Regions from separate parts of the Neobacillus sp. B4I6 genome, predicted to be linked through region 3. Evidence: riboswitches for the same ligand, from Rfam matches in the RefSeq annotation. Region 3 holds a riboswitch; each other region holds the start of a gene.

Region 1 (4,142 bases), 110 kb from region 3:
CAATCCGGAAAACATGATCATCTTACAAACATATCAGCCAGTCGTTTCACACCCCTTCGACGATTTAATGAGGGACATCATTATTGCTGTGTATCAGGATAATGTTGAGGAAATCGTTTTGGTCTCCACAAATGATTATCAAAAGAATACTGGGGATATACTGAACAAAATATATAAAAACAAAGAATTACAGGACAAGATTCAAACATTAGATTATCTTTATAAAAATTGCATGCCGGAATTTCCTGAGGGTACGGTAAGTGTATGGCTACAGGGAGGCAAAACTTTAACGGATAGCGTACAAAAAACTGTCAACATCATACGCAATCATCCGCTGCTGCCGTCACAAGTTAAGGTCAAAGAATTATATATTGATCAGGGGAATGAAAAGCTATCAGAAATTGTCTAAGAAACTATTGCTTATGTATATAATGAAATAAAAGTCTTAATTCCTCCAATTATAGGGATTAAGACTTTTTGTTTTGTATTTTAATTATTGTTACAGTAATTAAACTATTATTGAATTTATTTTGATAGCCAGCTGCTCATACTAACTCATGTGCCTTTTTCACGAATACAGCGGTCTGAATGTATCGACCATAACAGCAAGTTCCTGTGTTTCTTTTTTCCTATACTTGCTTCAATTTTTCCTGGATGTGTAGACCGCTTGGATTGGACAAACAATGATGGATTTACTATAAGTACCAATAAAAGTTTTTTGGATATTGAAGTAATACATAATTTCCTTAGTAACGATTCTTATTGGGTAAAGGGAATTGCTAAAGAATTAGTAGAAGCATCAATCGGGCGCTTTTCCGGAAAGCGTTTTTTTTAATGGGTTTTATGCAATTGATAAAATCTTTTATCTTTACTTTGGTTATACTCATTGATAAGCAAAGTAAAGATAGGGGACTATTTTATCTATGGAAAGAATAATATTGTGGTCACTGCTCATAATCGGGATAACCCTATTGTTTTCTAGTTTAAGAAAACCACCAATCAAAAATTGGATTTTAATTTTTTCAGTGGCCTCTTGTTTTTCAACGTTTTTTGGTGTTCTTGTTGTAGAAGAGAAAATGCTCGAATATCCAGTGAGATTTTTAAGTAACTATTTTAGTTCCAGCCTTCTTTATGAAAATCTTCTATTTCCAGTTGTTTGTATTTACTTTTATCAAACGACTTATCATTCAAGATATCTCAACATTGTTCTACAATGTATTTTGTACACCACTGTTTTAACGATAATTGAGTTTTTTTTTGAAAGATATACCGAATTAATTAAATACCATACATGGACATGGATATACACATTTATAAGCACCTTTCTTCTAATGATGTTCATCCGTTTCCTTATGCAATTGATAAACAGGAATGAAAGATATATTTAAGGAATCTTCATTGCAAGGTTTACCATTTCTTTATCTATCTATCTATTGCTTTTCTTTTAATAACTACGAGCCATTTTTGCTCTTTCGCATTTTTCAAAAATAATATTCTAATTAATTTTTCTATTATTTTTAACTAACAGAATTGTTTTATTATTCAGATATGTTATAATAGACCGATCTAAAAAAGAAAAGAAAAGAGTGTTATAATGCGTAAGCATAAAAAATCATTTGAAGAGTTAATAAAAGAGAATAAGCAAGAATTACTTAAAGATAAACAAGCAATCGAAAAAATTGAAAAGCGTATAGAAAAACGCCATGAGGTTAAAAAGCTAGCTTAATATAGCTAGTTTTTTTATGGCAAGCGAAGCTGTTCGAAAAATTACTTTTACCGGTTCCAATAGAGGTAGGTAAGGTACTTGTGAAACAATCTGCAGATACACTTAAGCGTGTTTCAATGGAGCTGGGAGGTCATGCACCATTTATATATTTGATGATGCCGACATTGATTTGGCAGTTGAAGGGGCGATAAAAAGTAAATTTACTTCAGCAATCTAACAGACAAGTATGCACGTTCAATTTTGAAAAAGAAAAACATTTGACATTTCTGCCTGAAGTGTTAACATTATCCATGCAGGGAAATCATTACATGACAATTAAATAAATGACGCAATTCCGCTAGAGGTGCCTTTTTAAAGGGCTGAGATTGAAGTACTACTTCGGGACTCTATGAACCTGATCTGGGTAATACCAGCGTAGGGAAGTGGAAAACGGGATATTTGAAGAACGTATGTTTCTATTTCGAATTTTCGACCACTTTCTTACCTAAAGAAAGTGGTTTTTTGTTTTTCACTTTAGGCCTTCGATCGACGGAATTGGCTTAAAAGGGGGAACGGGTATTTCAACTAGTGTAAAAGATAAAGAGTTACATATTATCTCCAATGGGAGAATGCCAATCGAACAGTTATGTGAAATTGTAAGCGAAATTCATCCATATATAACCGCGATTCATTTGCGGGAAAAACAAAAAACAGCCAAGGAACTTTTCCAAGCCGTCCAACAGTTAACAAATGAAAACATCCCACTATCAAAGATTATCATTAATGACCGAGTCGATGTTGCCTGCGTTACAAGGGCTAGAGGAGTTCAATTAGCCTTCCATAGTTTAGATGCAGGGCTTGTTAAAGAAAATTTTCCTCAGCTTTTGCTCGGGAACTCCATCCACTCCTACGAGGAAGGACAACATGCAAAAGAGAATGGTGCTGATTACGTGCTATTTGGCCATGTCTTTCCTTCGCAATCAAAACCGGGGAAGACCCCAAAAGGACTAGAGGAATTAGCAAAGCTCACCCAATTAGACATCCCGGTAATAGCCATCGGAGGGATTACAACTGAAAATACGGGGCAGGTACTTCAAGCAGGGTCAAAAGGGATCGCAGTCATGTCAGGAGTTTTAGATGCTCACGATCCATTAGCAGCAGTTAAGGCTTACCTAAATGAATTAAATGGAGATGAACAAAGTGGAAAATTCATTTGATGTGGCCATTATCGGAGGAGGAATTATCGGGTCCTCGATTGCCTATCAGCTCGCAAAAAGGGGAAGAAAAGTTGTCATAATTGAGAAGGAACGAGTCGCTTGCCAAGCTTCCAGTGCGGCTGCCGGAATGTTAGCAGCACAAGCAGAGCTGGAACAAGACGGTCCTTTATTCCAGCTAGCTTTAAAAAGTCAAGCGATGTTTTCAACGCTCGCAAGTGAGTTGTTTGAATATACGGGAATTGATATTGAGTATGTGAATAAAGGAATGGTGAAAATTGCCGAAACCGAAGAAATAGCGATTGAAGTAAAAAAACAAGTCATCTTCCAAAAAAAATGGGATCCAACAATAACCTGGCTCGATCCACAGGAACTACGTGAACTGGAACCATCTCTTTCACCACGTGTAGCTGGAGGGATGTATCTCCCTCATGATGGGCATGTACAACCAGCAAAGTTAACACAAGCTTATGCAAAAGCCTCGGAACATTTTAGTGCCAAAATATGGGAAGAGACGGAGGTTCTGTCTTTTGTCTATGAAAACGGTCAAGTTAAAGGGGTAAACACCAGCAAGGGCGTCATCCATTGTGAACAGGTGGTTGTTGCCACTGGAGCTTGGGCGGCGAAATTAATGCAAGAATCAGGAATCGATATTCCTGTGTATCCGGTTAAAGGAGAATGCTTTTCGATTAGAACAGAAAAGCCGATCATCAACGCGACCATTTTCTCCGACAAACGTTGTTATTTAGTACCCAAACGAAATGGGGAAATTTATATAGGTGCGACTGTGATTGAAAATACCTTTGATACCAAGGTAACTCCTGAAGGGATTGCTACATTGATAGAAAGAGCGACTCAATTAGTTCCACAGATTAAGGAGGCAGCATGGGAGCGAGTATGGGCTGGAGTCAGACCGCAGACAGGCGATGGAATCCCTTATATGGGCGAACATCCAAGCTGGCGTGGGTTGTTCGTGGCAGCAGGCCATTTTCGAAATGGAATTTTATTAAGCCCGATTACAGGGGAACTAGTTGCGGACCTAGTGTCAGGTAGCTTACTAGATCAGGAACTACTCTCTGCTTTTCACCTAGAACGGCACAAAGAAACGGTTAGTTAGGAGGTATACCATGAAGGTAGTAGTTAATGGCGAGTGGATCCAATTACCCGACCATATCGTATCTGTTTCAGATGTTCTCAAACATCATGACATCCAAGATAAGGTC
Region 2 (4,142 bases), 1.3 Mb from region 3:
TAGCAATTTTGCATTGTTTTTATTTGGTTTACTACCACTTCTCCTTCTTATTATCGCGAGATGGAAAGGAAGAAAACAATGAAGTTAAGTCATAACAATATACGATTTCTCTTGGTTTCGCTGTCTGTCCTTTTACTCTTTTCTCTTACAGGCTGTTGGAGCAGTCATGAAATTGAAGAGCTAAGCTTAGGTGTAGGGGTGGCATTCGATATAGGGAAGAAGTCAACCATAGAGAAAAAGATAAACGAACAAGATGAAGGCTATTCCAAAAAAGATCAGATTACTACAACTTATCAACTTATTACCTCACAATTAGCAAGTTCAATGAGTAAAGAAGGGGGATCGCAACAACAATCTTATGTTAATATTTCTGAAACGGGAGACTCCATCCTTCAAGAGGTTCGTGAATTATCATTAGTAACGGATCTTCCTTTTAATGCCAGTCATATGAAAGTCATTGTAATCGGTGATAAACTTGCACGATCGTATAGTTTAGATCGATTACTTGATCAATATCTTCGGGATAATGATTTTAGACCAAGCTGCCTTATGTTTATTAGTAAAGGGAGAGCTAGAAATACCCTAGTATCAAAGAAAGCAGGAGAAGTTCCAGCATTTCGTCTGTTTGGAATGGTAGATAATGCCTATCGATCGACAAGAATTTTGCCTCCTATCTCGATTATTAAATTAGACGGTAAGCTAAAATCAGGATCCAGTTTTCTTTTGCAAAATGTGATCTCGGAAAATGGAGAAGTGAAATTTGCAGGAGCTGCCGTGATAAAAGGAAAGACAAAAAAACTGCGTGGTTTTTTAAATGAAGAGGAATTGGAGGGGATAACATGGATAACAGGCAAGGGGAAAGGCGGTTTGGTAAAAAGTTTTGATAAACAGACTAGTGGGCTAATCGTATATGAGATAGCGTCTATGAAAAGTAAAATCACCTCTCATGTTAAGGGAAACAATATCTCTTTTGTTGTAAACATCGAATCAGAAGGGCGATTATCTGAGAATTGGGTGGTTTCAGGTAACTCTTTTGATAATACATTTCTAAAAAGGGCAGAAGAATCCACCGAAAAAGAAGTAAAACGATTGGTTGATCATACAATTAAAAAAACGCAAAAGGAATATCGAGTAGACGTTGCTGGTTTTGGGAACCGTTTAAGAATTGAGCATCCGAAAGTATGGGAAAAAGTCAAAAAAGATTGGGATCAAACATTCAGTGAGGTTCCAATTTACTACAACGTAAAAATAACAATCAAAGATTATGGAGCGTCAGGTCACAAGTAAGCCTTCTTTTTTTAGGGTACGAAAAAAGAATTATACTTCTTAAAACCCAAGCAAGAAGATATCTAACCTTTCTCTCTCCACCTAAACATACTATCTAAAACGACTATTTCACTTTAAATAATATTATGTATTTCATTTTAACCGATACTCATATATAATATTGTTAATTGAATATAAATAACTAGGGGAGCCCAATAAGTTGGGCTGAGAAAGAAACACGATGAAGTTTCTTGACTCTTGGGACCTGATCTGGATCATACCAGCGTGGGGAAGTTAGAATAGACAATCTTCAATGCACCTCTACTTCTGCATACATATTAGCCGGGTCCAACCATTTATGGTCCCGGCTTTTTGATGTACTTTTATACGCTTTTCCACTTGTTATGTTCTGTATCTCGTCCTTATATTCAAAAAAAGGAGAGATTAAGTATGTCAACGACTTCATTAAACGAACAAAATATTTCCATCATGTCTAGTTTTCCAGGAAGTAAAAAAGTATATGTAACAGGTTCGAGATCCGACATTAAAGTACCAATGCGTGAAATTGAGTTAAGCCCGACAACAGGTACGTTTGGTGAAGAGGAAAACCTTCCAGTACGCGTCTATGATACAAGCGGTCCTTATACGGATCCAAATTATTCTGTTGATATTACAAAAGGTCTTCCTGCTATTCGCAGCACATGGATTCATGAACGAGCAGATGTTGAGGAATATGAAGGTAGAGAAATTAAACCTGAAGATAATGGGTATAACGATCAAAATGATCCTCGTGCCAATCATAACGTGTTTCCTGGTTTAAAGCGCAAACCATTACGTGCAAAAAAAGGGAAAAATGTCACACAGCTTCATTATGCTAAAAAGGGAATTATTACTCCTGAAATGGAATTTATCGCCATAAGGGAAAATATGAAACCTGAATTTGTGCGTGATGAAGTGGCAAAAGGTCGAGCGATTATTCCTTCTAATATCAATCATCCAGAGTCAGAACCTATGATAATAGGACGTAATTTTCATGTTAAAATTAACGCGAATATTGGCAACTCGGCTGTTTCATCCTCCATCGAACAAGAGGTTGAAAAAATGACATGGGCCTCGCGCTGGGGTGCCGATAATATTATGGATCTATCAACAGGTAAAAACATTCATACAACAAGGGAATGGATTGTTCGAAACTCAGCAGTTCCTGTCGGCACCGTCCCCATTTATCAAGCACTTGAAAAAGTAAATGGTGTTGCTGAAGATCTTACATGGGAGGTTTACCGTGATACCTTGATTGAACAAGCGGAGCAAGGTGTTGATTACTTCACCATTCATGCTGGTGTTCTTTTACGATATGTCCCATTAACGGCAAAACGGTTAACAGGTATTGTATCCCGCGGTGGATCAATCATGGCACAATGGTGTTTACACCACCATAAAGAAAGCTTTTTATATACTCACTTTGAAGAAATCTGCGAAATAATGAAGTCTTATGATGTTGCATTCTCTTTAGGGGATGGTTTACGTCCTGGGTCTATTGCAGATGCCAATGATGAAGCGCAGTTTGCAGAATTAGAGACTCTTGGAGAGCTAACAAAAATTGCTTGGGAACATGATGTACAGGTAATGGTTGAAGGACCTGGACATGTACCTATGCACCTAATTAAAGAAAATATGGATAAACAACTAGAAGTGTGTCAGGAAGCACCATTCTACACACTTGGACCTCTTACGACTGATATAGCACCTGGTTATGATCACATTACATCTGCTATTGGGGCTGCAATGATTGGTTGGTATGGCACAGCTATGCTTTGTTATGTAACGCCTAAGGAACATTTAGGTTTACCGAATAGAGAGGATGTTCGTGTAGGGGTTATTACTTATAAAATTGCCGCCCATGCTGCTGATTTGGCAAAAGGACATCCAGGAGCCCAAAAAAGAGATGATGCCTTATCAAAAGCTCGTTTTGAATTCCGTTGGAGAGATCAGTTTAATTTATCTTTAGATCCAGAACGAGCGATAGAATATCATGATGAAACTTTACCTGCGGAAGGTGCAAAAACAGCACATTTCTGTTCAATGTGTGGACCAAAATTTTGTAGCATGAGAATCTCTCAAGATATTCGTAATTATGCGAAAGAAAACAAACTTGATACGAAGGAAGCTATTGAAACAGGTATGAAGGAAAAAGCTAAGGAGTTTAAGCAATCTGGGGGCAGCATATATCAGTAACTTTCTTGGGAGGTTATACGATGAATGTTCAAAAGATTAACGAGGAAATTACGCAAATGAAAACTAGCCTTGCTTTTTTAGAGGAGCGTTTAAAGGAAATTCAGCAAAATTGTGATCATCATTTTGATGGCGATCAATATTATGAAAAATGTTTGAAGTGTAATAAGGTAAATGTATTATATTATTAAACAAAACTCGACAAAAAGATAATCTAACAAGAGGGTATTAAAAAGATAGCCATGTAACCTTACCTTGATTAATAATCAGGGTAAGGTTTTTTAGTTTTTTCTATAAATTCCCATAGTAAAAACTATAATCACTTATTATTATTACAAATGCGAAACGGAACTTGAAAACACCACTTTGAAGTGATGTTTTCTTAGGAACTATGCTTTCACTTGAAGAAGATTTAACTAATTAATGTTCTATCAGACTTGATACGGAAACACTTTGTTTACTATTTGGTTCATCGAGAGAGTGGATTGTAGTTGTTCCGTTTTGTTTGTCTACATGCTCAATATAAATACGTGTTCCGTTATACGTTACATTAGCCATAGTCGATGAATTAGAAATTTCCTGTGCTCGTTGTACGTCCATGTCACGACCTCCTTTCCTTATTGAAACATTTTAAGTATTTCCTC
Region 3 (4,142 bases):
CATTGCCAATGGGACATTGGGATTGTCTTTACGCTCGTTTGTTCCGGTGTATGATCAAGAAAATAAACAAATAGGAGCAGTCGCGGTTGGGATTTCTTTAGAAAAAGTTAATCAGGCGATTGAACAAAGTAGGAAAATTATTTTGATCGGTGTGGGAGTAGGAATTCTAGTTGGGATTCTAGGAGCCCTTATTCTAGCTAGAAAAATCAAAGCGATTCTTTTTGGACTTGAGCCGAGTGAGATGGCAAAATTGCTTGAGGAACGTAGTGCGATGCTTCAATCCACAAAGGAAGGAATTTTGGCAGTTGACCAGGATGCTTTTACCACTCTCGTAAATAATGAGGGGATCCGACTTCTTCAAAAAGCTGGCATTCATGGGCCCTTTTTAGGAAGAAAAGTGGATGACTACATGCCAAATTCAATGCTATCTTCTGTTCTAGGAACGGGGGAATCTCAATTAGACCAAGAACAAGAAATCAATCATATTACCATTTTAACCAATCGGGTTCCGGTTGTTGTCAAAGGAAAGATTGTCGGTGCGATTGCTACCTTCCGAGAAAAAACCGAAATCAAGCAATTAGCTGAACAATTAACCGGTGTAAAGCTATACGCGGAAGCACTGAGAACTCAGTCACATGAATTCATGAATAAACTGCATGTAATATCAGGTTTAATTCATATGAAAGACTATCAAATGGTCTCGTCATACATTACCAAAATTGTCGATCACCAACAAACTGAGGTAGAATTTGTTGTCAGTCGGTTTAAAGATCCTGTTTTAGCAGGTTTTATTTTAGGAAAACTTAGCTTCGCCAGGGAAAATGGATGTGAATTAATCATTGATGGGGAAGGAAGTCTACCTGAACCAGAGCAGCAGGAAATAACCCATGAAGTGGTAACGATTCTCGGAAATTTAATCGATAATGCACTGGATGCTGTTGCGGACCGTCCACATAAAAAAGTTACCTTAAGGTTTGACTTTTACGATGAAGTCCTAGCGTTGGAGGTCCATGATACAGGACAAGGAATCGATGAGGATGTAAGACATCACTTATTTATCAAAGGGTATTCTACCAAGGGTGAAAATCGCGGAATCGGTTTATCATTGGTGCAGAGAAGCTTGGAAAAATTAAATGGACAGATAGAAATTCATTCCCAAAAAGGAAAAGGGACAACATTTATTGTTACTTTCCCATATAAAAGCAAACAATAATAATGTTATGTTAACTGATACTTTTTCCTTTACATTCTAGTACCATAGGAATATTATGTAGTTAGTTAAATAAAGTATTAGATCTACTAGGGGTGCCCTGTAAACAGGCTGAGAGAAAATGGAGAAATTTTCAACCCTTCGGACCTGATCTGGGTAATACCAGCGGAGGAAAGTAGCCAAGTGAATGTTAATTATTTCTTTGACTAACTAACCAGGTCCATTATTGGATCTGGTTTTTTTATTTTAAAATAAGAAACGGGGAAATCGAGATGGAAAAAAATAGTTTGTATGAAACGTTGGAAGAAGTTAGAAAGGATAATCCGCTGGTACATAATATTACCAATGTGGTCGTTACGAATTTTACGGCAAATGGGCTCCTTGCCCTTGGTGCCTCACCGGTTATGGCATATGCAGCTGAGGAAGTAGCAGATATGGCCAAGATTGCAAGTTCATTAGTATTGAACATTGGAACATTAAACCCACAGACAGTAGAATCGATGATCATTGCCGGAAAAGCGGCCAATGAATCCGGTGTTCCCGTCATTTTTGACCCGGTTGGTGCAGGGGCTACCCGCTATCGAACCGAAACCGCGCAAAGAATTATGAACGAGGTAAAAGTCTCTGTGATTAGAGGTAATGCAGCCGAAATTGCCAATGTGGTTGGTGAAAAGTGGGAAATTAAGGGCGTCGATGCTGGGGATGCAAAAGGAAATATCATTGAACTAGCTATTACTTCAGCACAAAAATTAAATGGTCTTGTCGTCATCACTGGAAAAGAGGATGTCGTTTCGGATGGGAAAACAACCTATGTCGTGTCAAATGGACATCCAATTTTAACGAAGGTGACAGGCACTGGCTGTTTATTAACCTCTGTGATTGGAGCGTTTGCAGGAGTGGAAAAGGACCTGCTTCAAGCTTCAGTGGCTGCTTTAACGTATTATGGAATCGCGGCAGAGAAGGCAGCAGCAAAAACAGTTGAAATGGGACCTGGAAGTTTCCAAATCGAATTCTTAAACCAATTAACTTTAGTTTCTTCCGAAGATATCATTTCACATGCTTCTGTTAAACAATTCAATCGATAACTGGGGGTAATTTAAATGAAAAAAGCATTAACAATCGCTGGTTCTGATAGCGGCGGTGGAGCAGGAATTCAAGCGGATTTAAAGACATTTCAGGAATTAGATGTTTTCGGGATGTCGGCTTTGACTGCAGTAACGGCCCAAAATACATTAGGCGTCCATGCTGTCTATCCAATGACGGCTGAGGCAGTCGTAAAACAGATCGAAGCGATCGGCGAAGATATCGGTACGGATGCGGTGAAAACAGGAATGCTTTTTAATGCTGAAATAATCGAGGCCGTCGCTGCACAGCTTAGAAATTATCAATGGCAAAATATTGTTGTCGATCCTGTCATGATTGCAAAGGGTGGCGCTTCTTTGTTGCAAATGGAAGCCATTTCTGCCATGAAAAAATACTTATTGCCGCTAGCAACGGTAATCACCCCGAATATTCCAGAAGCGGAAGTACTAACGGGCATGTCGATTCTGACAGTGGAAGATAAACTGGAGTCTGCTAAAAGACTACTTGCGTTAGGCGTAAAAAATGTCGTGATTAAGGGCGGCCATGATGAAAATGTGTCTGAATCCACTGATTTATTATTTGATGGAAAGGAATTTTACTACTTTACCAGCAAGAGAATTCAGACAAAGAACACACATGGAACAGGTTGTACTTTTTCCGCAGTAATTACTGCTGAACTAGCAAAAGGGGAAACTCTTTATGAAGCAGTTTGTATAGCAAAGGATTTTATTCAGTCCGCAATTGAAAACCATTTGGAGATCGGGCAGGGACATGGTCCAACTAACCATTGGGCATATCGAAAAAGAAAAATTGCAAAGGAACTGGCTGAATTATGAAAAACTTACGAGCGGCTTTAAGTGTTTATTTTATCATGGGCAGCACCAACTGTTTAAAGGATCCAGTCGAAGTTTTAAAAGAGGCGATTGCCGGAGGGATTACACTTTTTCAATATCGAGAAAAGGGTGACGGCGCATTAACTGGAGCTGACAAATATACACTCGCGAAAGAACTCCAAGCCATTTGCAGAGCACATCATATCCCTTTCATTGTTAATGACGATATCGAGTTGGCTGTTGCAATTGATGCGGATGGTGTACATATCGGACAAGAGGATGAAACGGTATACACAGTTCGAGAGAAGATCGGCGATAGGAGAATCCTTGGGGTTTCCGTCCATTCAACGGAAGAAGCAATGACTGCAATAAGCGGTGGTGCTGACTATTTTGGCATTGGTCCTGTTTTTCCGACAAAAACAAAGTTGGATGCCAAACCATCACAGGGAACAATACTGATCGAAAAATTACGAAAAGATGGCATTGATATTCCGATTGTTGGGATCGGAGGGATCACGGTAGAAAACGCTCAATCGGTAGTGGAAGCTGGGGCAGATGGGGTTTCCGTTATTACGGCCATAAGCCATGCAGAATCACCAATCGAAGCAGCCAGGGCGTTAAGAAATAGTGTCGGTATTAATGAGAGGTATTCAAATGAACAAAACACATAAACTGACGTTAACTGCGATGATGATAGCCATTGGTACCATTTCAAGCAACCTGTTCTATATACCGATTGGATTTACAAAGGTCTTCCCGGTTCAGCACTTTTTGAACGTTTTATCAGCCGTTCTTTTAGGACCTTATTATGCTATAGCTCAAGCCTTTTGTGTATCCCTGTTAAGAAACCTGATGGGAACAGGTTCGATTTTTGCCTTTCCTGGAAGTATGGTTGGAGCTTTACTGGCCTCGCTATTATTTTTGAAAACTAGAAAGATCTATCTTGCTTTTATCGGAGAAGTAATTGGAACGGGTATCATTGGGGCACTGCTTTCTTACCCAATCGCTACTCTTTT

Evidence for each region. A riboswitch is a leader RNA that binds a small molecule or an ion and turns the genes downstream of it on or off. The one in region 3 is predicted to bind thiamine pyrophosphate.
Region 1: linked by a shared signal. The riboswitch ahead of tenI (thiazole tautomerase TenI) and the one ahead of thiM (hydroxyethylthiazole kinase) in region 3 are both predicted to bind thiamine pyrophosphate.
Region 2: linked by a shared signal. The riboswitch ahead of thiC (phosphomethylpyrimidine synthase ThiC) and the one ahead of thiM (hydroxyethylthiazole kinase) in region 3 are both predicted to bind thiamine pyrophosphate.

Annotation. Positions count from the first base shown of each region.
Region 1 covers NZ_JBNPWB010000002.1:2,545,502-2,549,643, reverse strand. The annotation lists gene QF028_RS14645 (carbonic anhydrase) at 1-409, shown strand, start outside; gene QF028_RS14640 (CBO0543 family protein) at 924-1,388, shown strand; gene QF028_RS14635 (FbpB family small basic protein) at 1,595-1,726, shown strand; partial or broken gene QF028_RS14630 (aldehyde dehydrogenase family protein) at 1,749-1,928, shown strand; TPP riboswitch at 2,056-2,164, shown strand; gene tenI (thiazole tautomerase TenI) at 2,251-2,922, shown strand; gene thiO (glycine oxidase ThiO) at 2,897-4,036, shown strand; gene thiS (sulfur carrier protein ThiS) at 4,047-4,142, shown strand, end outside.
Region 2 covers NZ_JBNPWB010000002.1:1,318,721-1,322,862, forward strand. The annotation lists gene QF028_RS08630 (spore germination protein) at 1-82, shown strand, start outside; gene QF028_RS08635 (Ger(x)C family spore germination protein) at 79-1,287, shown strand; TPP riboswitch at 1,461-1,575, shown strand; gene thiC (phosphomethylpyrimidine synthase ThiC) at 1,717-3,501, shown strand; gene QF028_RS08645 (serine protease) at 3,522-3,689, shown strand; gene QF028_RS08650 (small acid-soluble spore protein H) at 3,919-4,098, opposite strand.
Region 3 covers NZ_JBNPWB010000002.1:2,659,020-2,663,161, reverse strand. The annotation lists gene dcuS (DcuS/MalK family sensor histidine kinase) at 1-1,213, shown strand, start outside; TPP riboswitch at 1,292-1,401, shown strand; gene thiM (hydroxyethylthiazole kinase) at 1,483-2,295, shown strand; gene thiD (bifunctional hydroxymethylpyrimidine kinase/phosphomethylpyrimidine kinase) at 2,311-3,129, shown strand; gene thiE (thiamine phosphate synthase) at 3,126-3,797, shown strand; gene thiW (energy coupling factor transporter S component ThiW) at 3,781-4,142, shown strand, end outside.